Linked DNA regions of Lacticaseibacillus paracasei subsp. paracasei. The protein of the gene in region 1 interacts with the protein of each later gene in a pairwise test. Links are inferred from orthologs where the notes say so. Each region holds a gene or a part of one and is shown on either strand. Other genes may lie near its edges. The genes, in order: LBPC_RS01615 and ileS.

Region 1 (7,814 bases):
GGCAAAGTGCTGATGTATTTGTTTGCCATCACGCAATTACTCTTCATGCTCGCCCAGCTAGCGGTGTTGATTGATGCTTCCAGCCGGGTATTGTCAGCCGACACCGCCATGCGGTTCATGCCTAAATGGTTGTTGCAGAAAAACAAGCAAGGTCGGCCAATCCATAGTTATATTTTTACCGCCTCACTTTGCCTGTTCTTGCTGTTGCTGTCAGGGACGCTGCCGAATATTAATGCCATCTTCAACTGGTTACTGAATTTGAATGGTATTGTATCGCCATACAAAACGGCGCTTGTCTTTGTGGCTTTCTTGGCGTTGCGGGCGCAAGCAGACAAGTTCACTTCCGGCTATACCTTCATCAAAAGTAAGGCCGGTGCTTATCTAGTTGGCGGTTGGTGTTTTGTCTTCACCTTTATCTGTGCGACGCTTGGTTTCTTACCACAGGAAGTTGTTTTCGGAACCAATGGCTGGACCCATCAACTGGTGATGAATATCATCTCCGTGATGGTACTCTTCGGTTTTGGCTTCATCATGCCGCTGTTAGCAAGGCGTGATGTTAAAAAAGAACGGCTCATGTAAGCCAATCTAAATGATGAGGCGTCACCACGCTGTTGCGGGTGATGTTTCATCATTTTTGAATACGCATTCAAAATTTAATGACATTTTTGTAGTCAAAGGACAATAATGATGGCAATTTCGACGATTATCGGTCTATTGACGACGTTTAAAAAAGGAAGTGCCATCACTTTGATTTGTATTGTACATTCTTCTTGAACAGACTAGCACGCAATCTAAATGTCAAAGGGAGAATAATCCATGAACAAAGTGAATTGGCTTATGATAAATTTGCATATTGAAGGCATGAAGCAAGAACAGGGTCAGAATGATGTCTAATGAGTTGAGAAGTGATTGGAAAGATTTTGCAGCGACAGCAATAGCGTTTTTGGTATCAGGTGCGTTTATGGTTTTCCTAATTATGCCAATTCCCGGTTTTCAAGAGGATTTGGTGTTGTCGGGCATTTTGGCTGCTGTCATCTACATCATTGTCCTCATAGTCACATTGCTAGCGTTGAAAAAAGATGAAATGAAGCGCTTTATCAGCTTCTTCAAAAGGCAGAAATCGGATATGTGACTAAGCAACCACCTTTCACGCTAAAAGGAAGGTGGTTGCTTTTTTTATTAAAAAAGTTCCACAAGCTTATACACCGTTTCACGAGTGACTCGGCGTCAATAAGAAAATCTGTTATACAACAGAAAAACGAAAGACCCAATACAGATGCGTCTCTCAACTAGCAGTTCCCGAATTTTGGCCTAAGTTTTATAAACACACTTTTTAGTATTTGATGAGGCAGTCTTTATACAGGATATGCCCTCTTTATGCTCATATTAGCCTATTTTGTTTCATGAGAAATGAATCTTGGCAGTTGACAGCGCTTCCAAAATCAGGTTAAGCTGATCTTGCAAGATTAAGTAAAACGTTTTACCTAGCAAATGATTTAGGTCGTGGACAGCATGAAAAAGAAGATTTCGATTACTGATGTGGCAAAGGAAACTGGTTTGTCAGTCACAACCGTTTCACAAATCTTAAATGGTAAAGGGGAACGGTTTAGCGAAAAATCGCGAAAACGGGTGCTTGCTGCCAAGAAGGCGTTGGGTTATGAACCGGATTTCTTTGCCCGTGGGCTGGTTGGTAAGCGTGGCAACTCAATTGGGGTTGTGATACCTGATATCATGAATCCCTTCTTCGCGAGTTTTGTGGTCAGTGTCGAAAAGGCAGCCATTCCACAGGGACTCTTTCCACAAATCTTTTCAATTAATGGTTTCCATGAGAATGTTGATTATTTTATTCGTCAGTTTTTAGGCGGTACTCAGCGTGGTTTGATTTTGGCGGCGCCAGAAGCGTCACAGGAGATCGTTCAAAAAGTGGAAGATCAGCTCCATCTGCCAATGGTCTTTATGGATCAGGCTACCACGCTGACATCTGGCGACAGCATTCGTATTGATGATTTTCATGCAGGTTTTCTTGTCGCTGACCATCTCATTAAACGTGGTCACCGCCGGATTGCGCTAGTATTGCCAGAGCCGCTGACCTTTAATCTGCGGGATCGTCTCGCTGGTTATCAACATGCGTTCGATTTACATAATGTTGCACTTGATCCGCAGTTAATCTCCCGCGCAACATTTGATCCGGAAGGCGGGCGCCAGGCTGTCGACCAGATAGTCAAAACTGATGCTACTGCTATTATTGCGATCAATGATGATGTCGCAAGCGGTGTTTACCGCGGGTTGTATGAGCATCATAAGCGGATTCCAGAGGACTACGCGGTAGTTGGCTTCGATGATGTCTCACAGGCGCGATTCATGACCCCCGGGTTAACCACGATTGCGCAACCAATTGACGAACTTGGCCAACGCGCGATCGACATGTTGCTGGCCCAGATGGCTGGTGACCATCAAGATCGCAACGTGATTGAACTGCCAGTGAAGTTGATTGAGCGCGGATCGACAAAACGGATTTAAAGCATAACGTGCATCTTAAAAAATAGGGTGCAGAAGCCGAATAAGAGGAGGCGTTTTGATTGAAAAAAGGAACGGTTATTAACACGCAACTGTCACAAGTCATTGCCGATATGGGGCACTTTGATCTACTGGGAATCGGGGATGCCGGGATGCCGGTGCCAGAAGATACCTGGAAAATTGATCTAGCTGTTTCAAAAAATCTGCCGAGTTTTATTGATGTTCTGAAGAATGTTTTATCAGAATTGCAAGTCCAAAAGGTTTATCTGGCAGAAGAAATCAAAACTGAAAATCCGGAACAACTCAAGCAAATACAGCAACTCATCGATGTGCCAATCGCCTTTATACCACATGATCAAATGAAACAAGACCTCAGCAAAACCAAAGCCTTCGTCCGCACTGGCGAAATGACACCTTATTCGAATATTTTATTGGAAAGCGGCGTTGTTTTTTAGAGCGTGAGCCAGACCGTTTAGAGAGCGTGAACTGGCGCGATTAGAAACCGGAGCATAAGTAGCCTCAAGCCTAAATGGCTTTTAGGCTTGAGGCTACTTATGAGCAGATTTCTGCGCAAGGCGAACGCGTTTAGAAAAAGCAAGCACCAGCATGTACTTGGGGGAATCACAATGAAGATCGAAATGAAGAAGATCACCAAGAGTTTTGGCGCCAATCGGGTCCTTGAAGGCGTTGATTTCACCGTTGAGTCAGGTGAAGTTCATGCGTTGATGGGCGAAAATGGGGCCGGAAAATCGACCTTGATGAATATTCTGACTGGTTTGTATCAAGCAAACAGTGGCGAGATTCTGGTGGATGGTCAGCCAACCACGTATTCAGGGCCGATGGAAGCCGAACAGCATGGCATCAGTTTTATTCATCAGGAAATGAATAATTTTCTAGAGATCTCCGTGGTCGACAACATGTTTTTGAATAAGGAACTGCGCACCAAGTTTGGCTTAATGGACAATAAGGCAATGCGCGAACAGGCGGCACATTATCTTAGTCTGCTCGGCGCCAAACTTGATGTTGAACAACCAATCGGCAACTTGAGTGTTGGGCGTCAGCAAATGGTTGAAATCGCTAAGTCACTCATGACCGATGCCAAAATTATCATCATGGATGAACCGACTGCAGCCTTGACCGAAACGGAAATTGACCAGCTTTTCGGGGTGGTGCGGCGGCTCAAGGAAAAAGGCGTGGGCTTTATCTATATCTCACACCGGATGGAAGAAATTTTTGAAATTGCTGACAAAGTTACCGTGATGCGTGATGGTCTGTCAATCACCGAATACGCCACCAAAGATGTCACCATGAAACAACTAGTCAAGGACATGGTTGGTCGCGAGATTGACGATTTTTATCCGGATCGTACGCCTGATCACGGGCCAGTGGCGATGGAAGTCAAAGGCTTGACCGAAAATGGCGTGTTCAAGGATGTCAGCTTTACGGTGCATCAAGGTGAAATTCTTGGTTTTTCAGGATTGATGGGCGCGGGTCGAACGGAGATCATGCGGGCAATTTTCGGCATTGATAAATACCAGTCTGGTGAAATTTTATTAGACGGCAAGCCGGTCAAAATTCGCGATCCGCAAGATGCTATTCGCCATAACATCGGCTTTTTAACCGAAAATCGGAAAGATGAAGGGCTTATTCTAGAAGATTCGTTGCATGACAATATCGTTTTGCCTTCAATTGATGGCTTCGTCAAACATGGCTTAGTGGATGATAAGGCAACAGATGAATTTGTTCGGATGTTAATGAAAAGGCTTACAGTCAAGGCGATGGGACCGGATGTCTCCGCAGGCAGTCTTAGCGGCGGCAATCAGCAAAAAGTCGTTTTGGCTAAATGGATCGGTTCCGGCTCAAAAGTGTTGATTCTCGATGAACCAACGCGTGGTGTGGATGTCGGGGCAAAACGCGAAATTTATGACTTGATGAATGAACTAACCGATCGGCACGTGGCGATCATCATGATCTCCAGCGACTTGCCGGAAGTATTGGGCATGAGTGATCGCATTGCTGTTGTGTATGAAGGCAAAATCACTGGCATTTTAGATGGAAAAACCGCGACGCAAGAGTCGATCATGACACTGGCAACAGGGGGAGTGGAAGAGCATGCAGGAGCAATCTAAAGCAAAAACAAGTAGCAAAATTGATGTGAAGAAAATATTTAGTCGGCTAGGACCGTTATTGGCACTGGTGGTATTGGTCATTCTCGTGACGATCATGAGTCCCACCTTTGTATCACCGGCTAACCTATTAAACCTGTTACGGCAAGTCTCGATTAACGCAGTGATTGCCTTCGGGATGACCTTCGTGATTTTGACCGGCGGCATTGACTTGTCTGTCGGTTCAATCTTGGCTTTATCAGGGGCAGTCACAGCGTCCATGCTTGCCAGCGGTTTTGCGGCCCCGCTTGCGTTACTGGCAGGCCTCGTCCTCGGCGCCATTTTCGGCTTGCTGAATGGTATCCTGATCGCTTATGGGAAAGCCGCGCCATTTATTGCGACCTTGGCGACCATGACCATTTTCCGTGGGGCCACGTATGTGTTCACCAACGGGAATCCCATCACTGGCGCGAAAATGAACAGCAGTTTCTTATTCCAGTTCATGGGCCGCGGGTATCTGTTTGGCATTCCATTCCCGATTATCATCATGCTCGTGGCTTACGGTGTGCTATTCGTCCTGCTACACAAGACCTCTTTTGGTCGGAAAACCTATGCCTTGGGTGGCAATGAAACGGCTGCCCGGATCGCTGGGGTACGCACCAAAATGGTCACCATGCTGATTTACACGATTTCTGGGTTAATGGCTGCTATTGCCGGTATCATCCTGACATCACGGTTAAGCTCCGCGCAACCAGATGCCGGGACATCCTACGAAATGGATGCCATCGCCGCTGTCGTCCTTGGCGGCACATCGCTGGCCGGAGGCAAAGGCCGCATTTTCGGCACGCTGATTGGTGCGTTGATCATCGGCACACTGAACAACGGGATGAACTTACTGGGCATTTCTAGTTTCTACCAGCAGATTGTCAAAGGGATCGTGATCTTGATTGCGGTTCTGCTCGATCGCCGGTCTTCTAATAATGGGTAACAAAACGTGAGCGCGGGCTCGCGGCAAAAGACAAAACTCTAGGGGGAGAAATTGACATGAAACAATCACTCAAACGCTTTTTAATGGTCGCTGTTGTTGCGACGGCAGCTTTATTCACCTTAACCGCATGCGGCGGCACAGGACTCAGCTCCAAATCGGACAGCAACACAAAAGTGACCAAGAAAGCGCCCAAAGATCTGAAAGTTGGCGTCTCACTTTCAACGCTGTCCAATCCATTCTTCGTTTCTGTTCGTAATGGGATCCAAGATTTAGCCAAAAAGAACAAAACCAATGTTCAAGTTTCCGATGCTCAAAATGATACCGCTAAGCAAAACAGTAACATTGAAGATTTAATTCAAAAGAAGGTTGATGTGCTGATCATCAACCCAGTTGACTCAAGTGCCATTACACCAGCCGTTAAAGATGCCAATGATGCCGGCATCCCGGTGATCACCGTTGATCGGTCGAGTGACGGCGGTAAAGTTTTGACCTTAGTCGCTTCTAACTCCACAAAAGGTGGCCAAATGGCGGCTAAGTATATGATCGAAAAACTTGGTAAAGACGCTAAAATTGCTGAATTGCAAGGCATTCCAGGTGCATCCGCAACCCGTGAACGTGGTAAAGGGTTCGATGGCGCTGCTAAAGGCAAACTCGATATCGTGTCCAAGCAAACAGCCGGCTTCGACCGCGCTAAAGGGCTGACCGTTACCGAAAATATTTTGCAGGGTAATGGTGACATTGTCGGTATCTTCTCGCAAAATGATGAAATGGCATTAGGGGCGGTTCAAGCAGTCAAAGCCGCTGGTAAAAAGATCACCATTGTCGGGTTCGATGGCGAAGCGGACGGGATTAAAGCCGTTAAGGCCGGCGACATGGCTGCAACGGTTGCCCAGAAGCCAGAAGAAATGGGCCGATTGGCTTTACAAGCAGCCTATGATCATTTCAACGGTAAAACGGTGAAGAAGAACGTTGAATCACCATTGTCACTTGTGACAACCGAGGATGCGAACAAGTAAGCTTCATGCTACGCTTAAAATTAACCGGCACTTTGGTAGTTAAGTTAGAAAAGGGGGCCGACTTATCGGCCCTTTTTAATTAGAGCGTGAGCAGGCCGTTTTCTGGACGAGCGAGCGCGTTTCAATTGGAGGAAATCTTATGCCTAATCATGTTGTTGTCATCGGCAGTATCAATGTGGATAGCATCTTGCACATTCAACGGTTGCCACAACCGGGAGAAACGATCAAAATGGACACCTTTTCACAAGCGGCTGGCGGTAAAGGTGCGAATCAAGCAGTTGCGGCTGCGCGTTCGGGGGCCAAAACCAGTTTTATTGGCCGAGTTGGTGACGATGCCAACGCTGCCTTCATGCGCGGTGAACTTGTCAAGAACCAAATCGACACCCAATATGTGGCGACAACGGTTGGCACGCAAACCGGTCAGGCTTACATTTTGCTGCAAGCCTCTGGCCAAAATTCCATTATCATCCAGCATGGCGCTAATTTTGAGGTGACACCAGCAGATGTGCAACGAGCAGCCGACTTGATTCAGTCTGCCGACTTTGTGGTCGCGGAATTTGAAACACCGGTGGATGCGACGGCAGAGGCCTTCAAAATTGCCAAAGCCGCTGGGAAGATGACCATCTTAAACCCAGCGCCAGCACAGAAGGATTTGCCAGCAGCCTTGCTGAAAAATGTGGATCTCATCGCACCGAACGAAACCGAAAGCGAGCTGATCACCGGCATTCCGGTGGTAGATGAAGACAGCATGCGGGCTTCGGCAGCTTATTATCATGAATTAGGCATTCGCGGGGTGATCATCACTTTAGGATCAAAAGGCTCCTTCATCTCGCTGGATGGCGAAGCAACCATCGTGCCAGCCTTTAAAGTCAAGGCTGTCGACACCACCGCCGCGGGCGACACGTTCATTGGTGCCTTGGCAAGCGTCTTGCAGACAGACCTCAAGAACATTGTCACCGCTGCGACCTACGCCAGCATGGCAAGTTCTTTCACGGTTCAGAAACTTGGCGCCTTCCCGTCCATTCCGATGGGGGATGAGGTGCGGGCGGCGTTAGCGAAAATCAAGTGAGGGTATAACGAGTAAATCACTGGAGCAAAACCTACCTTAATCAAAACAAGAAAGCTGGCAGTCGTGCTTACCTCACACGATTGCCAGCTTTCTTGTTTTAGTTGAACTGAGAGTTGATC
Region 2 (13,729 bases), 950 kb from region 1 along the record:
ACACGAGCCAGCGATGATCTCTGAAAAATACCTTTCCGAGATTATCGAGGCGCGAGTGGCGCAAATCTTTAAACGTCTGAACAAAGCGTTGGACGCTGTTAATGCGCTTGATTTACCCGGCGGCATTGTGATTACTGGCGGCACTACGGCGTTGCCAGGCGTGACGGAATTGGCTCAGGACATTTTCGGCCGACCGGTCAAACGGTTTATTCCCGATGATATGGGGTTGCGTCACCCATCGTTTACTGAAGGGCTTGCCCTTATCAAATATGCTGCCCAGATGACAGATATTGAAATGCTGGTCTCCAGCGTCTTGCCGACACCATTCATGGTTGATGGCGCCGATGTCCGTCCACAACCACAAAGTAAGCAGCCAGAGCAACCGGCTGCCGCTGTGGACCAAGGCAATCAGCGATTACTTAAGCGCAAGCAGGAAAAACAACCGGATAAACCAAAATCCAAGGAGCCTTCAGCATTACGCCGGTTCTTTGGCAATTTCTTTGAATAAATCTCGATCCTAGGAGGAACACGAATGGATTTTCAAATGGACGCACAAAATGAAAAAGGCGCCAACATTAAAGTAATCGGTGTCGGCGGTGCAGGCGGCAATGCGATTAATCGCATGATCGCCGAAGATGTTAAAGGTGTTGAGTTCATTGCGGCGAACACTGATTTGCAGGCTTTGAATGCCAGCAACGCTGAAACCAAGATCCAACTCGGGCCTAAATTGACCCGCGGCCTAGGTGCCGGTTCCAATCCGGAGATCGGGCAAAAGGCTGCTGAAGAAAGCGAAGAAGCCATCGGTGCTGCGCTGCAAGGTGCAGATATGATTTTTGTTACCGCTGGTATGGGCGGTGGTTCTGGCACAGGAGCAGCGCCGATTGTTGCCAAAATTGCCAAAGACCAAGGTGCCTTGACTGTCGGCGTGGTTACCCGTCCCTTTACTTTTGAAGGCCCTAAGCGCGCAAAGAATGCGACAGAGGGCATTGCACAACTGAAAGAGCATGTGGATACCTTGGTGATTATTGCCAACAACCGTCTACTTGAGATTGTCGACAAGAAGACGCCGATGCTTGAAGCGTTCCATGCTGCTGATAATGTGTTACGCCAAGGTGTTCAAGGTATTTCCGATCTGATCACCAGCCCTGGTTACGTTAACTTGGACTTTGCCGATGTGAAAACAGTCATGGCTAACCAAGGATCTGCTTTGATGGGGATTGGGAGTGCTACGGGTGAAAACCGTACCGTTGAAGCGACTAAAAAAGCCATCTCAAGTCCACTGCTTGAAGTAAATATTAGCGGTGCCAAACAGGTACTGTTAAACATCACTGGCGGCCCAGATTTGAGCTTGTTCGAAGCTCAAGATGCTTCCCAGATTGTGGCCGACTCGGCTAAAGATGATGTTAATATCATCTTCGGGACATCCATCAACGAGGAACTTGGCGATGAAGTCGTCGTGACGGTCATTGCGACAGGGATCGAAGAAGATCCCCGTCAGGAACCTTCACGTCGCAACGTTGCTAAGAACCGTACAACGGATCAAGATAATCAAGGCGGCGGTTATCGCCCAGCCTATGCTGATAGTGACGCCAACGAGAATCGGCAGGCAAAAAGCGATGATCCGTTTGGCAACTGGGACTTGCGGCGTGAACCAAGCAAGCGTCAGGCACCAAGCGGCGATGATATGAGCAACGCTAAGAAAAAAGATTTCGACATTTTTGAAAATCAAACTAACGCAGACGATGCTGGCGGCGATGATCAGCCACCATTCTTCAAGCGTCGGCGTCAATAGTCAGGAGGTCACGATACATGGCGTTTGAAAAGTTAGGCGAAAAATTTAGCAACTTCTTTGCCATGGACAATGAAGATGATTATCAAGACCAAGAAGACGAACAGGCGCAACAACCCGCACCAGAACAACCGGTGGACAATCATTATCGCAGCAACAAGGTGGTTTCAATGGCAACGCCCGCTGGTAAGACAGCGAAGATCGTGGTTTATGAACCGCGAGTGTACTCTGATGCCAAAGAAATCGGGTCGCATTTATTGAACAATCGGGCGGTTGTCATTAACTTTGATCGCATCGGCTCCGATGATGCGACGCGCATTGTCGATTTTTTGACAGGCACTGTGTTCGCCATTAATGGTGAGATTAAACGGGTGGGCGAGTCGATTTTCCTCGTGACCCCTGCTAACTTTGAAATTGATGGGTCACTAGCCAGCACCATTGACTCTGACGGTTTGAACCTTTCTTCGCAACATTAACGAGGTGTCAAGTGTTCAATTTACTCAATGCAATCTACCAGGTGGGCAGTTGGGCAATTTACCTTTATATCATCATGGTCTTCATTTACATTTTGATATCTTGGTTTCCCAATGCTCAAGGCTCAGCACTGGATCGCTTTTTAAGCAGATTTGTTGATCCGTTTCTGAGCATCTTTCAGCGATTCATCCCACCATTGGCTGGAATTGATTTTTCACCAATCCTAGCATTCTTTGTACTTTCACTTATTAAAATGGCTTGGACGAAATTATTTATCATGTTAGTCCAGAAGCTTGTAATCGGGTGACAACTTATGGATGCCATCTATCAGCATTTTCGAAAAGATGAAGCGGCACTGATCGACCATTTTGCGGAACTAATTGAAACCGCACGAACGGAGTACCGGCCAGTGCTGACAGACTTTACAGATCCACGTCAACGGTTGATTGCAACCAGTTTAGTAAGCGCCGATGACGATATTAAGCTCGTACATTTTGGCGGGTATCCCCACGCTGAGCGGCAACGAATCATCTTTGCACCGAGCTATTTCTCAGCAACGGCGGCTGATTTTGATATTCGGTTGTTACAGATCATTTATCCGGAGAAATTCGCCGAACTGCACCATAGTACAGTGCAAGGCACCCTACTGAACGCAGGCCTTGATCGTGATGTTTTCGGTGACATTATCACGGATGGTGACATTTGGCAGTTCTTTGTGGCCGCGCACATGCAGGATTGGGTCACAAGCAATGTTGATAAAATCGGGCGCGTGGGTGTTCATTTCACTGAACATCCGCTGGCGGATTATGTGACACCGGAAAATGACTGGGAGCCGCTCAATTTTTCAGTCAGTGCTTTACGCTTGGATACAGTTGTGGCCCACGGGTTTAACATCTCGCGTCAACGTGCCAAAACCTTAATTCAAGGCGGTAAGGTGCGTCTTAAGTTTGGTGAATCGGATGCACCGGATGCTGAAATTGCAACATCAGATATTATCTCTGTTCGAGGGTTTGGCCGCTTGCGGCTTGATGAGATTCTTGGAGAGAGTAAAAAAGGTAAACTAAGGGTCTCAGCGGCCGTGATTCATAAGTAGTCACACCGCCGAGTGCAACAATTGTCCCAGAAAACGAATTGATGAGGAGGACTATCAATGGCTTTGAGTCCACTAGACATTCACAATAAAGAATTTAGCAGCAAAATGCGCGGCTATGATAAGGACGAGGTCAATGACTTCCTTGCGCAGATCGTTAAAGATTATAGTAGCTTGATCAAGGACAACGAGGGCCTGAAAAAAGAATTGGCAGATGCCAAGGAAAAGGTTCAGTACTTCACGGATATGAAGGAAGCCTTGAATCAATCGATTATTGTCGCTCAGGAAAGTGCTGAAAAGGTTAAAAATAGCGCGCATCAGGAAGCTGATTTGATTAAGCAGCAGGCGCAGCAGGATGGTCAGGCTATTTTGAGCAAGGCCAAAGCAGATGCTGACCAGAAGTTGCATCAAGCTCAAGCTCAAACGGAACAAACCTTGCATGATGCCGCATTGAAACGTCAGAATATCTCTGTCCAAACTGAAGACCTCAAGCGACAAAGCCGGGTCTTCCGCCAACGTCTGCAAGTGATGTTGGAGTCACAGCTTGAAGTTGTGAAGAGTCCAGAGTGGAAGGAATTGCTTTCCAGTTCACCTGAAGCTGCCGATACGACCGATCCGAGTCAAGATTCGCTTGACAATGCCCACGAGGGTTTCGTAAACTCAGAGGGAGCAGTTTCCGGCGCTGATGGTACCTATACTGAGATCATTTTTCCAGATGATCAAAGTGGCGCACCAGCCTCGCAAGCAGCAGCAGATACACCGGCTAGTTCGGCGGCGGCTGAGTCAGAATCGACAAATGACAGTACCAATGATTCTGAGTCTGCAATCGATCATGATGCTCAATAACGTATGAACACGCGTCGTTTGGTGGTTCCCTTTGCAGCGAGTCAGGAAGTGGGTGTGAGCCTGACAAGTACCGCTGAACGATATCAGTTCACAGTTGTCCTGCCGAAGTTGGTAAGCGGGACCGGTTGATCACCGTTAGTCAATCACTGAGGGGGACTTGTTCCCTGAAGTTAGGTGGTACCACGTTTGCTCGTCCTAATATTAGGGCGGGCTTTTTTGATTTCAATTAATAAAGGAGCGGGTCACGTGAAAATTAAAGATACCTTGAACATGGGTAAAACCAGTTTCCCAATGCGCGCTGGTTTACCGAAGAATGAACCGATTTGGCAGAAAAAGTGGGATGAGGACCACGTCTATGAGCAACGCCAAAAATTAAATGAAGGCAAGCCAACGTTTATGCTACATGATGGCCCGCCATTTGCGAATGGCAATATTCATATGGGTCACGCCTTGAATAAGATCAGTAAAGATATTATTGTTCGCTACAAATCCATGAATGGCTTCCGGGCGCCTTACGTTCCTGGTTGGGATACTCACGGATTGCCGATTGAACAGCAACTAGCGAAACAAGGTGTGAAGCGCAAGGAAATGTCGATGACCGATTATCGTGAACTTTGTCGGCAGTTTGCCATGCAGGAAATCGATAAACAGCGCACTGACTTTAAACGCCTAGGCGTGATGGGTGACTGGGAACATCCTTACATTACGCTGCAGCATCATTATGAAGCCAGTGAAATTCGGGTTTTTGGTGCCATGGCGAAAAAGGGCTACATCTATCATGGCTTGAAGCCGGTTTACTGGTCATGGTCATCTGAATCGACTCTGGCTGAAGCCGAGATTGAATATCACGATGATAAATCACCATCCATTTACGTTGCCTTTAAAGTTGTGGATGGCAAGGGCTTACTTGACACTGATACCTATCTGGTCATCTGGACCACCACACCTTGGACCATTCCGGCTAACTATGGGATTACGGTTAATCCGCGGTTCGATTACGTTCAGGTTCAAGTTGGCGACAAAAAGTACGTGGTTGCTGCCGAATTACTTGATCGCGTAGCTGAAGAAATTGGCTGGGAAAATCCGAAGATCCTGAAAACCTTTAAGGGCACGGATATGGATAAAATGACTGCTCAGCATCCTTTATATGATCGCACGAGTCTTGTCATGAATGCTGATCATGTCACGTTGGATGCTGGGACTGGACTTGTCCATACAGCGCCTGGTCATGGGGAAGATGACTACAAAGTCGGGGTTAAATACGGCTTGCCTGTCGTCTCAGTGGTTGATGCCAAAGGTTACATGAATGAATATGCGCCTGGTTTTGAAGGTGTCTTTTATGATGATGCCAACAAGCAGATCACCCAAGCACTGGCTGATAAAGGCGCCCTGCTGAAGCTTGATTTCTTCACCCATAGCTATCCGCATGACTGGCGGACAAAGAAGCCGGTTATTTTCCGGGCAACGACACAATGGTTTGCGTCAATTGATGCTTTCCGTGATCAGATTCTAAAGGCTATTGATACGGTTGACTTTAAGCCGAGCTGGGGCAAGACACGGCTGTACAATATGATTCGTGATCGTGGCGATTGGGTTATTTCCCGTCAGCGCGCATGGGGCGTGCCGTTGCCGATCTTCTATGCTGAAGATGGCGAACCGATTATTGAAGAAGAGACGATTAATCACGTTGCTGATCTGTTCGGAAAATATGGCTCAAATGTGTGGTTCGAACGAGAGGCGAAAGACTTGTTGCCAGAAGGCTATACGAATCCGCATAGTCCGAATGGTCAATTCACCAAAGAAAAAGACATCATGGATGTGTGGTTCGATTCCGGTTCCTCTCATCAGGCTGTTTTGGCGGCTCGCCCAGAGCTCAGTTTCCCAGCTGATTTGTATTTGGAAGGGTCTGATCAGTATCGCGGCTGGTTTAATTCCAGTTTGATCACCAGCGTTGCTGCCACTGGTGTCGCACCTTATCGCGGTATTTTGTCGCAAGGTTTCACCTTGGACGGCAAAGGACGCAAGATGAGTAAGAGCCTAGGTAACACGATTGTCCCGGCCACGATTGAAAAGCAGTTTGGGGCTGAAATCATCCGGCTGTGGGTCGCAACGGTTGACTCTTCCTCTGATGTGCGAGTTTCTGTAGATAACTTTGCCCAAACTTCTGAAGCTTATCGAAAGATTCGAAATACGATGCGGTTTATGGTAGCTAACACAGGCGACTTCGATCCTGAAAAAGATACGGTTGCTTATGATGAACTTGGATCAGTTGATCGTTACATGATGGTTCGCTTAAACCAAATCATCAAGCAAATCAAAACAGCTTATGATGTGTATGATTTTGCGACCGTCGAGAAGACTATCAGCAGTTTCCTTGTCAATGATCTGAGTGCTTTCTATTTGGACGTCGCTAAAGATGTTGTGTACATCGAGGCGAAAGATGATCCTAAGCGGCGTGGTATGCAAACCGTGATGTTTGCCGCCTTATTGGCCCTCACTAAGTTGATCACGCCGATTCTGCCGCATACAGCAGAAGAAGTTTGGCCATATCTCAAGCAGCCAGAAGCCTATGCTGCTTTGGCTGATATGCCAGAAGCAGAACAGTTTGATGATGAAAGCCAATTATTAGATATCTGGTCAGGCTTTATGGACTTCCGTTCTGAAGTGCAAAAGGCTTTGGAACTTGCTCGTGACAACAAAGTTATCGGGAAGTCGCTTGAAGCTGCAGTCACAGTTTATCCTTCTGAACCTGTTCGTGATATGCTGGATGACGTCGATGCCAATGTGATGCAGCTTTTGATCACAAGTCACTTCGAAATTGCGCCTGCAACTACGAAGGCACCGGCCAATGCCGAACAGTTTGATGACATGGCTGTTGTTGTAAAACATGCTGACGGCGAAGTTTGCCCACGCTGCCGAATGGTGCGTACAGATATTGGTACAGATCCAAAGTTGCCGCAATTGTGCAGCCGGTGTGCGGCTATCGTTGAGGCTAATTTCCCAGATGCTGTCACCAACGGGTTTGATAAGTAGGCGGGTGAAGACATGCAAGGACGCGTTAAAAACTTTAACGTTGACAAAGGCTATGGCTTTATTGAAGCTGAGGGGCAACCGGATATATTCGTTCACTTTTCGGCGATTAATGAACCGGGATTTAAAAGTCTGACACCCGGTGAAACGGTTGATTTCGTTATTGTTGAAGGGCCTCGGGGTCCACAAGCAGCGAATGTGACGGTTCATCGGTCTGAGGATGGTACACCGCAATAGACTTTTTGACGCCCCGTTGTCGGCTGGCGATAGGGCGCTTACGTAAATCCTAGACAGTAAAAAACACCGCGAGATCAAATCGCGGTGTTTTTGTATACAGCATTCAGTTTTTGTGGTGCAGGTTTTTAGACTTAAATTACTTGTTGATTTCTTCGATCTTACCGTCATGCGTACGGGCAACGGTCATCTGAGTAACGGGGATGTAACCGAGCTTTGGTACCAATGTCTTTTGGACATTCTTTGACTGAATATAATTGATGAAAGCTGCTGTGGAGGCGTTTGGTTTGCCTTTGGTGTACATATGTTCATAGGCCCAAATCTTCCAAGTGTTGGTGGTCACATTCTTGTCCGTTGGTTGGACATGATTAAGGGCAAGCTTTTGAACACCGTCTTTAATTGCTGAGAAGGCGAGATAGCTGATGGCACCCGGTGTTGTTGAAACCATCTGATAAACAGTACCGCTAGAATCTTGTTCCTGACTGGTTTTAACTTTATTTGTCTTGATCCCGAACTGTTCGAACGTTGCTCGTGTCCCGGAACCTTGTGCGCGGTTAATCAATACGATGGCCTGATCTTTACCACCAACTTCTTTCCAGTTAGTGATCTTGCCTTGGAAAATATCAACTAATTGCTGCGTGGAGATGTTTTTGACGCCGGCGTCCTTGTTGACAACTGGTGCAATCGCAACAACGGCTACCTGATGGTCAACCAGATCATCAGCTTTCAAATCAGATTTTTCTTGGGCAAAAATGTCTGAATTACCGATTGTAACTGAACCGGCTGCAACTTGACTCAAACCGGCGCCTGAACCACCACCTTGCACGGTGATTTCTGCTTTAGGATTGTCTGTTTGATATTGCTTAGCTGCCTGTTCAACCAAAGGCTGTAAAGCTGTTGAACCAACTGCCAAAATCTTGCTCTGCTTGATTGGGGCAGAGCTGGATTTGCTTGAACTGCTGGCGGATTTGGACCCGCAGCCTGCCAATACTAAGGTGGCGGCTAAGGCCACGGTCAAACCGACGAACAATTTCGAATGCTTCATTACTTTTCCCTCCAATACTTGAATAACCTAAGCATAAGGTTGCTGTGTAAAGACTTCGCCACGTTGCTGTAAAGAATACGTTTTACTTTTGTAAAGGCTGTAACGGTTCCTTTGAAATGGCGACAACACTCGGCGTATAATGACGCAGATAGGCTTTATTAAAGGAGCGGAACACGTGAAAAATTACATTGAGGACAAAAATGTTCAGAAAAATCGGTGGTGGATCCTAACTGCCATCGGAATGTTTACAATTATGTCGACGCTAGATGGGTCAATTGTCAACATTGCTTTGCCAGTGATGAGTCGCGATTTACATATTCCAATGAATCAAGCGGAGTGGGTGGTTTCGATTTATCTGATGATGATCTGTGGTTTGTTGCTGTTTTTTGGCCGGCTAGGTGATTCAATTGGCAAAATCAAAGTTTTCCGAGTTGGGATGGTACTATTCTTAATTGGTTCGCTTTTTGCCGGTTTCAACAATAGTCTTGCCTTGTTGCTTGCTGCGCGAATTGTTCAAGCTACCGGTGCATCTATGACCATGGCGAACAATAATGGGATCGTAACGGAGATTTTTCCAATGAATGAGCGTGGTCGCGCCTTGGGCCTGATCGGTTCCTTTGTTTCGATTGGCGCAATTGCTGGTCCTGGGATTGGTGGTTTGATTTTAGGCCAGTTGCCTTGGGGGTATATTTTTTGGATCAATATTCCGATTGGAATTGTCGCTTTGATCCTCGGAACGATTGTTTTGCCAAAAGATCTACCCAGCAGGCGCGTGCCGATTGATTGGGCTGGTTTTGTGACGTTTCTAGTCTTGATTTTGTCCCTTTTTATGGGGATCTTTTTGGGACAAGAACGCGGCTTTACCGATCCCTTCATTCTTGGGTTGTTTGCATTAGCTATCGTGGCGTTCGCTGCCTTTGTTCATATTGAAAATCATAAAACCGATCCATTGGTCAGCTTCAAGATTTTTCAAAACAGTGCGTTTACCCTGAGTTTGTTATCTGCGTTTTTTATTTTCGTCACGAACTTTTTCTTCAACGTCATTTCGCCGTTTTATCTTCAGAATGCGCGGGGATTATCACCAGAAAAAGCTGGGTACTTATTGATGATTTTTCCGATTGTGCAAGTGATTGTGGCTCCGGTGGCGGGTAGCATTGCTGATCGCATCGGTCCTTATCGCATCACAATGGTAGGGTTGGTGATCATTGTTGCCAGTCAGATTGGGTATGCTTTCTTCAATTTGCAGACATCGTTTATGTTTGTTGCGTTGATGATCGGCTTAGTTGGATTTGGCAATGGGCTGTTTCAAGCACCAAATAATACTGTGGTGATGTCGAGTGTGCCGACCCGTGATTTAGGAATTGCTGGCGGTATGAATGCGTTGGCGCGTAATTTAGGAATGGTCGTCGGCATCTCAACGGCCACCACAGTGCTGTTTTCTTCCATGAGTCATACTGCTGGGAAAAAAGTAACCACTTATCTGACTGGGCAACCGGACATTTTCATTTCTGGTATGCATGTTTCTTTTTGGGTTGCAACGGGGTTGTGCATACTAGCGGTGATTTTAACCGGCTATCGCATGTGGCAGGTACGTCATGAGACAGCTGTCTAAGTGAAAGACATAAAAAAAGCATCCCTGCCTTTTTAGCTTCATTGCGGGGATGCTTTTTTAATTGGCGAAATGTTTTTATAGCAGATAACTACTGATCAGTTGTCTGGTGTGACGTCTTTGGGGCCTTGATGACTCATATCACCGTGCGTATAATTTAGCAGTTGTTCCTTCAGTTCGCCTTCCATTTGAACCAGTTGCTTTTCGGCATTTTGGCGTTTAACCCGACCGTCTTGTTGAATCTGCAAGGTCTGTTTCAAAGTGTCAATCAAGTCGTTTTGTGTTTGCGTTAACGTCTCAATATCGACAACACCGCGTTCATTTTCCTTCGCAGTTTCAATCGAACTGATCTTCAACATGTCACTGTTCTTCTTTAACAGGTCATTGGTGGTTTGCGAGACTTGTCGCTGGGCCGTGACAGCATCTTTTTGCCGCAACAAGGTGAGGGCGATGGCCACTTGATTTTTCCACAGTGGGATCGCTGTGTTGATGCTGGCTTGAATTTTTTCGGCCAAAGCCTGATTCGTGTTTTGAATCAGGCGAATCTGGGGTGCTTGTTGAATGGTAATTTGTCGAGCCAATTGCAGATCGTAAGCACGTTTATCCAAACGTGACGCGAATTGTTTCAGATCATTGACTTGCTGAATTGCCATTTGGTCATTGGCTGCTTCGGCTGCTTTCACCGCTTCAGGAATGGTTTTGTCATTGAGTTCACGCAACTTAAGATTGGCCGCTTCAATATAAATATTCAGAGCATCAAAATAAGCTTTGTTTTGATCATATAATTCGTCTAACAGCTTGTTATCATTGAGTAACCCGCGTTGTGATGTTTCAAGGCGATTGGCAATCGTATCAATTTGAGCACCGATCTTTTGATACTTCGCAGTGATTTCATAGATTGATCGCTTGACACGGCCAAATAATTTGCGGAAAATATTATTATTTTCAGCTTTTAATTCGTCTGGGTTAGCCTCGTTCAATCTCGTCATGAGACTTGTCAAGGCATCACCGACTGCGCCGGTATCCTGACTTTGAACTTTAGTTAACATGTTTTGTGAAAAGACGCCAAGTTGTTTTTGGGCATCAGCGCCATAATTCAAAACAGTTTCGCCTTTCGTCACATCGATTTTGCTGGCTAATTCTTGTGCTTTTGCTTCTTGTTCAGCACTTAGTTTTGGCCTCGCTGTGGCCGCTGCTTGAACAGCCTCAGCCGAATTGTTGTTGGTCATTGAAGCTTCTGACGTGCTGAAAGGATCGGCCAATAAATCATCTGTCAGATTGGTTTGTTTGTCATCATTCACATTATTCACTCCGTTTCATGCACCTTATCTGGATCAAGGTGTTTTTTGGCAAGACGAACATCGCTATCGAGATCATCAAGATCATCTTTAATGAAGGCTTGATAGTCTGACTTGATTTTGCCTGCCATAGAAGTCATGGTCGAAAATGCTTTGTCTAAGGTTTCGTACGTATCTGCCGTCTTTACCTCGTGATGCGTAATCTGGGCATATTTTTGCATCAGATCCAGTAAATTAGGTACCTGCTGATAAACGAACGTGCCGGCATCGGTTAAGCGTTGTGGTGCTTGAACAAGTGCCTCAAAATAGGCATGTAGCAGGTCAACCAAATCGGTATTTAATGTGAGCGCACGCAACTTTGGTACTTCTTTTGTGAGTGCCTCGATAGTCCGAATTTGTTCGGCAAGATCTGCCATTGTTTTTCTAAAAAGTTTGATTTCCTCATCACTTAAACCGGATGCAGCATAATGTTCAGCCATCTTCGGATCAAGTGACGGGAGACTGGTTGATTTTGGCTTAGGCCGGCTTAGTTCACCGATATAGCGGGCGAAGGCAAAGACCACACCAATGGCCAAGGCGATCACCCAACGTCCGGACAGTGCACCTATTGCCGCACCCATGGCGGCCCAGAGTATAATTCGCCATATGCGAATACGTTTGCTTGTGGCCACGAGATCACTTCCTCTTTCGTTTGCATTTAGTGTAGCACACCCCCGCGGCTTGACTATCAGCCGGAAGTTGGATATTAGTAATTATTTTATTAAGGATGCACGGTTGTAGGTTGGCTGGTGTAAGCTAATAATTAGGGTTGTTTGGCCATTTTGAAGCTTTAGAGGCCAGCATGGACTCGCGTGGTTAGAAACCAGCACTTAAACGGGTTTAGGCGGTGATGACCATTTTTTGGTCATGATGGCCGGGGTCCTTATGTGAAGATTTCTGCGCCTGCGAATGCAGTTAAGGAGGGAAAATCAAGTGGACGAAGAACCGATCACTCAGCAACGCGTTTTTACTGGGCAATTAATTGCTGTGGATGAACTCACAGTTAAGTTGCCAAACAACACAACCGCACAGCGAGAAATTGTACGCGCCCAACCGGCTGCTGGTGTTTTGGCCTTAAAAGACGACAAGGCGCTGTTTGTCAGCCAGTTTCGATCAACAATCGGTCAGATGACATTAGAGATTCCAGCAGGTAAAATCAATCAAGGAGAAGCACCGCTCACAGCTGCACGCCGGGAATTAAATGAAGAAACCGGCATGACGGCGATGAAGTGGCAACCTTTGGCGAGTTACTTTCAGTCACTAGGTTTTTCTGATGCGACCATGGCTTTGTTTCTGGCCAGCGAGCTGCATTTGGCAACCAATGAATTGCATCAGGATCCGGATGAGTTCGTCAAAGGCGAATGGTTGACACTGCCAGAAGCTTGGCGAGCAGTCGATGACGGTCGCATCTGCGATAGCAAAACCTTGCTGGCTTTACTTTATTGGCAGCAGCAAGGAATAGGAGCGTGAACCGGCTTGGTATATAAGAGGTCGTAAGTGTGATGGTCATTTTTTGACGAGTGCAATGATGATCCTTATCCGCAGGCTTCTGGCTTGGCAAACGCGTTAAAGGAGGGCAACATGGCGGAAGTTAACACGCGCAAAGCATATCGTGAGGCACAGGAAAAAGAACAACACGCGGCGCGCGCCCGCGAGGCCAAACGAGTTGAAGTTGAAAAAGACTATGCTCGCAAAACCAAAGGCAAACCCGAAATCAAGAATGCCCGTTTTGACGAGGTGACCTTCAGGAAGGTCAACAGTCTCAAAAAAAGATTGAATTGGGCCATCGGGATTGTCCTTGGCTTGTTGGTGATTGTTTTTCTGGTACTCTATTTTGGGTAAGCTAGCTATTCTTGGCACTTACCAGAAATGGCTACTGTAGCGCAAGCGCAGTGGAAGAAAGTTGATTCACTCATATTATAGAAGAAAGCACGGAGCGATATTTTGATAAAAGTCGGCGTTATTTGTGCCATGGAAGAAGAAATCAGGACCTTACTGGCCAAACAGACTCAGCAACATGAAACGGTGATTGCCAGTCAACATTATTTTGAGGGCCAAATTGACGGGATTGATGTGATTTTGGTTCAGTCTGGTATTGGCAAGGTTCAAGCGGCCATGACGGCGGCTTTGTTGTTGGGAACTTTTAAACCGGATGTTGTGATTAACACCGGAAGTGCCGGTGGTATTGGTCAAGGTCTGGCGATCGGTGATGTTGTTATTTCGAGCGGGGTTGCGTATCATGATGTGGATGCAACGGCTTTTGGTTACTTACCAG

The links.
Region 2: the proteins of LBPC_RS01615 (region 1) and ileS interact in binary tests that used the Escherichia coli proteins (3 or more experiments, as listed by UniProt). The link is inferred for Lacticaseibacillus paracasei subsp. paracasei from one-to-one orthologs.

What each region holds. Positions count from the first base shown.
Region 1 is NZ_AP012541.1:323,178-330,991, forward strand. Bases 4,698-7,646 are described here. They hold LBPC_RS01615 (D-ribose ABC transporter substrate-binding protein), read left to right. Parts: upstream 4,698-5,666; coding sequence 5,667-6,626; downstream 6,627-7,646. Other genes in these bases: LBPC_RS01610 (ABC transporter permease subunit), read left to right, coding at 4,698-5,610; rbsK (ribokinase), read left to right, coding at 6,766-7,646. Outside these bases: LBPC_RS01585 (APC family permease), read left to right, coding at 1-579; LBPC_RS01590 (hypothetical protein), read left to right, coding at 887-1,132; ribose utilization transcriptional repressor RbsR, read left to right, coding at 1,513-2,520; rbsD (D-ribose pyranase), read left to right, coding at 2,580-2,972; LBPC_RS01605 (sugar ABC transporter ATP-binding protein), read left to right, coding at 3,144-4,646; more of LBPC_RS01610, read left to right, coding at 4,630-4,697; more of rbsK, read left to right, coding at 7,647-7,695. UniProt on the Escherichia coli protein: Part of the ABC transporter complex RbsABC involved in ribose import. Binds ribose. Also serves as the primary chemoreceptor for chemotaxis.
Region 2 is NZ_AP012541.1:1,270,192-1,283,920, forward strand. Bases 4,138-7,432 are described here. They hold ileS (isoleucine--tRNA ligase), read left to right. Parts: upstream 4,138-4,445; coding sequence 4,446-7,232; downstream 7,233-7,432. Other genes in these bases: LBPC_RS06360 (DivIVA domain-containing protein), read left to right, coding at 4,138-4,199; LBPC_RS06370 (cold shock domain-containing protein), read left to right, coding at 7,245-7,432. Also shown: cell division protein FtsA, read left to right, coding at 1-508; cell division protein FtsZ, read left to right, coding at 533-1,792; LBPC_RS06345 (cell division protein SepF), read left to right, coding at 1,810-2,265; LBPC_RS06350 (YggT family protein), read left to right, coding at 2,277-2,570; LBPC_RS06355 (YlmH family RNA-binding protein), read left to right, coding at 2,577-3,356; more of LBPC_RS06360, read left to right, coding at 3,414-4,137; more of LBPC_RS06370, read left to right, coding at 7,433-7,466; LBPC_RS06375 (phosphate ABC transporter substrate-binding protein PstS family protein), read right to left, coding at 7,603-8,508; LBPC_RS06380 (MFS transporter), read left to right, coding at 8,684-10,120; LBPC_RS06385 (toxic anion resistance protein), read right to left, coding at 10,216-11,427; LBPC_RS06390 (5-bromo-4-chloroindolyl phosphate hydrolysis family protein), read right to left, coding at 11,424-12,086; LBPC_RS06395 (NUDIX hydrolase), read left to right, coding at 12,388-12,924; LBPC_RS06400 (hypothetical protein), read left to right, coding at 13,036-13,296; LBPC_RS06405 (5'-methylthioadenosine/adenosylhomocysteine nucleosidase), read left to right, coding at 13,399-13,729. UniProt on the Escherichia coli protein: Catalyzes the attachment of isoleucine to tRNA(Ile). As IleRS can inadvertently accommodate and process structurally similar amino acids such as valine, to avoid such errors it has two additional distinct tRNA(Ile)-dependent editing activities.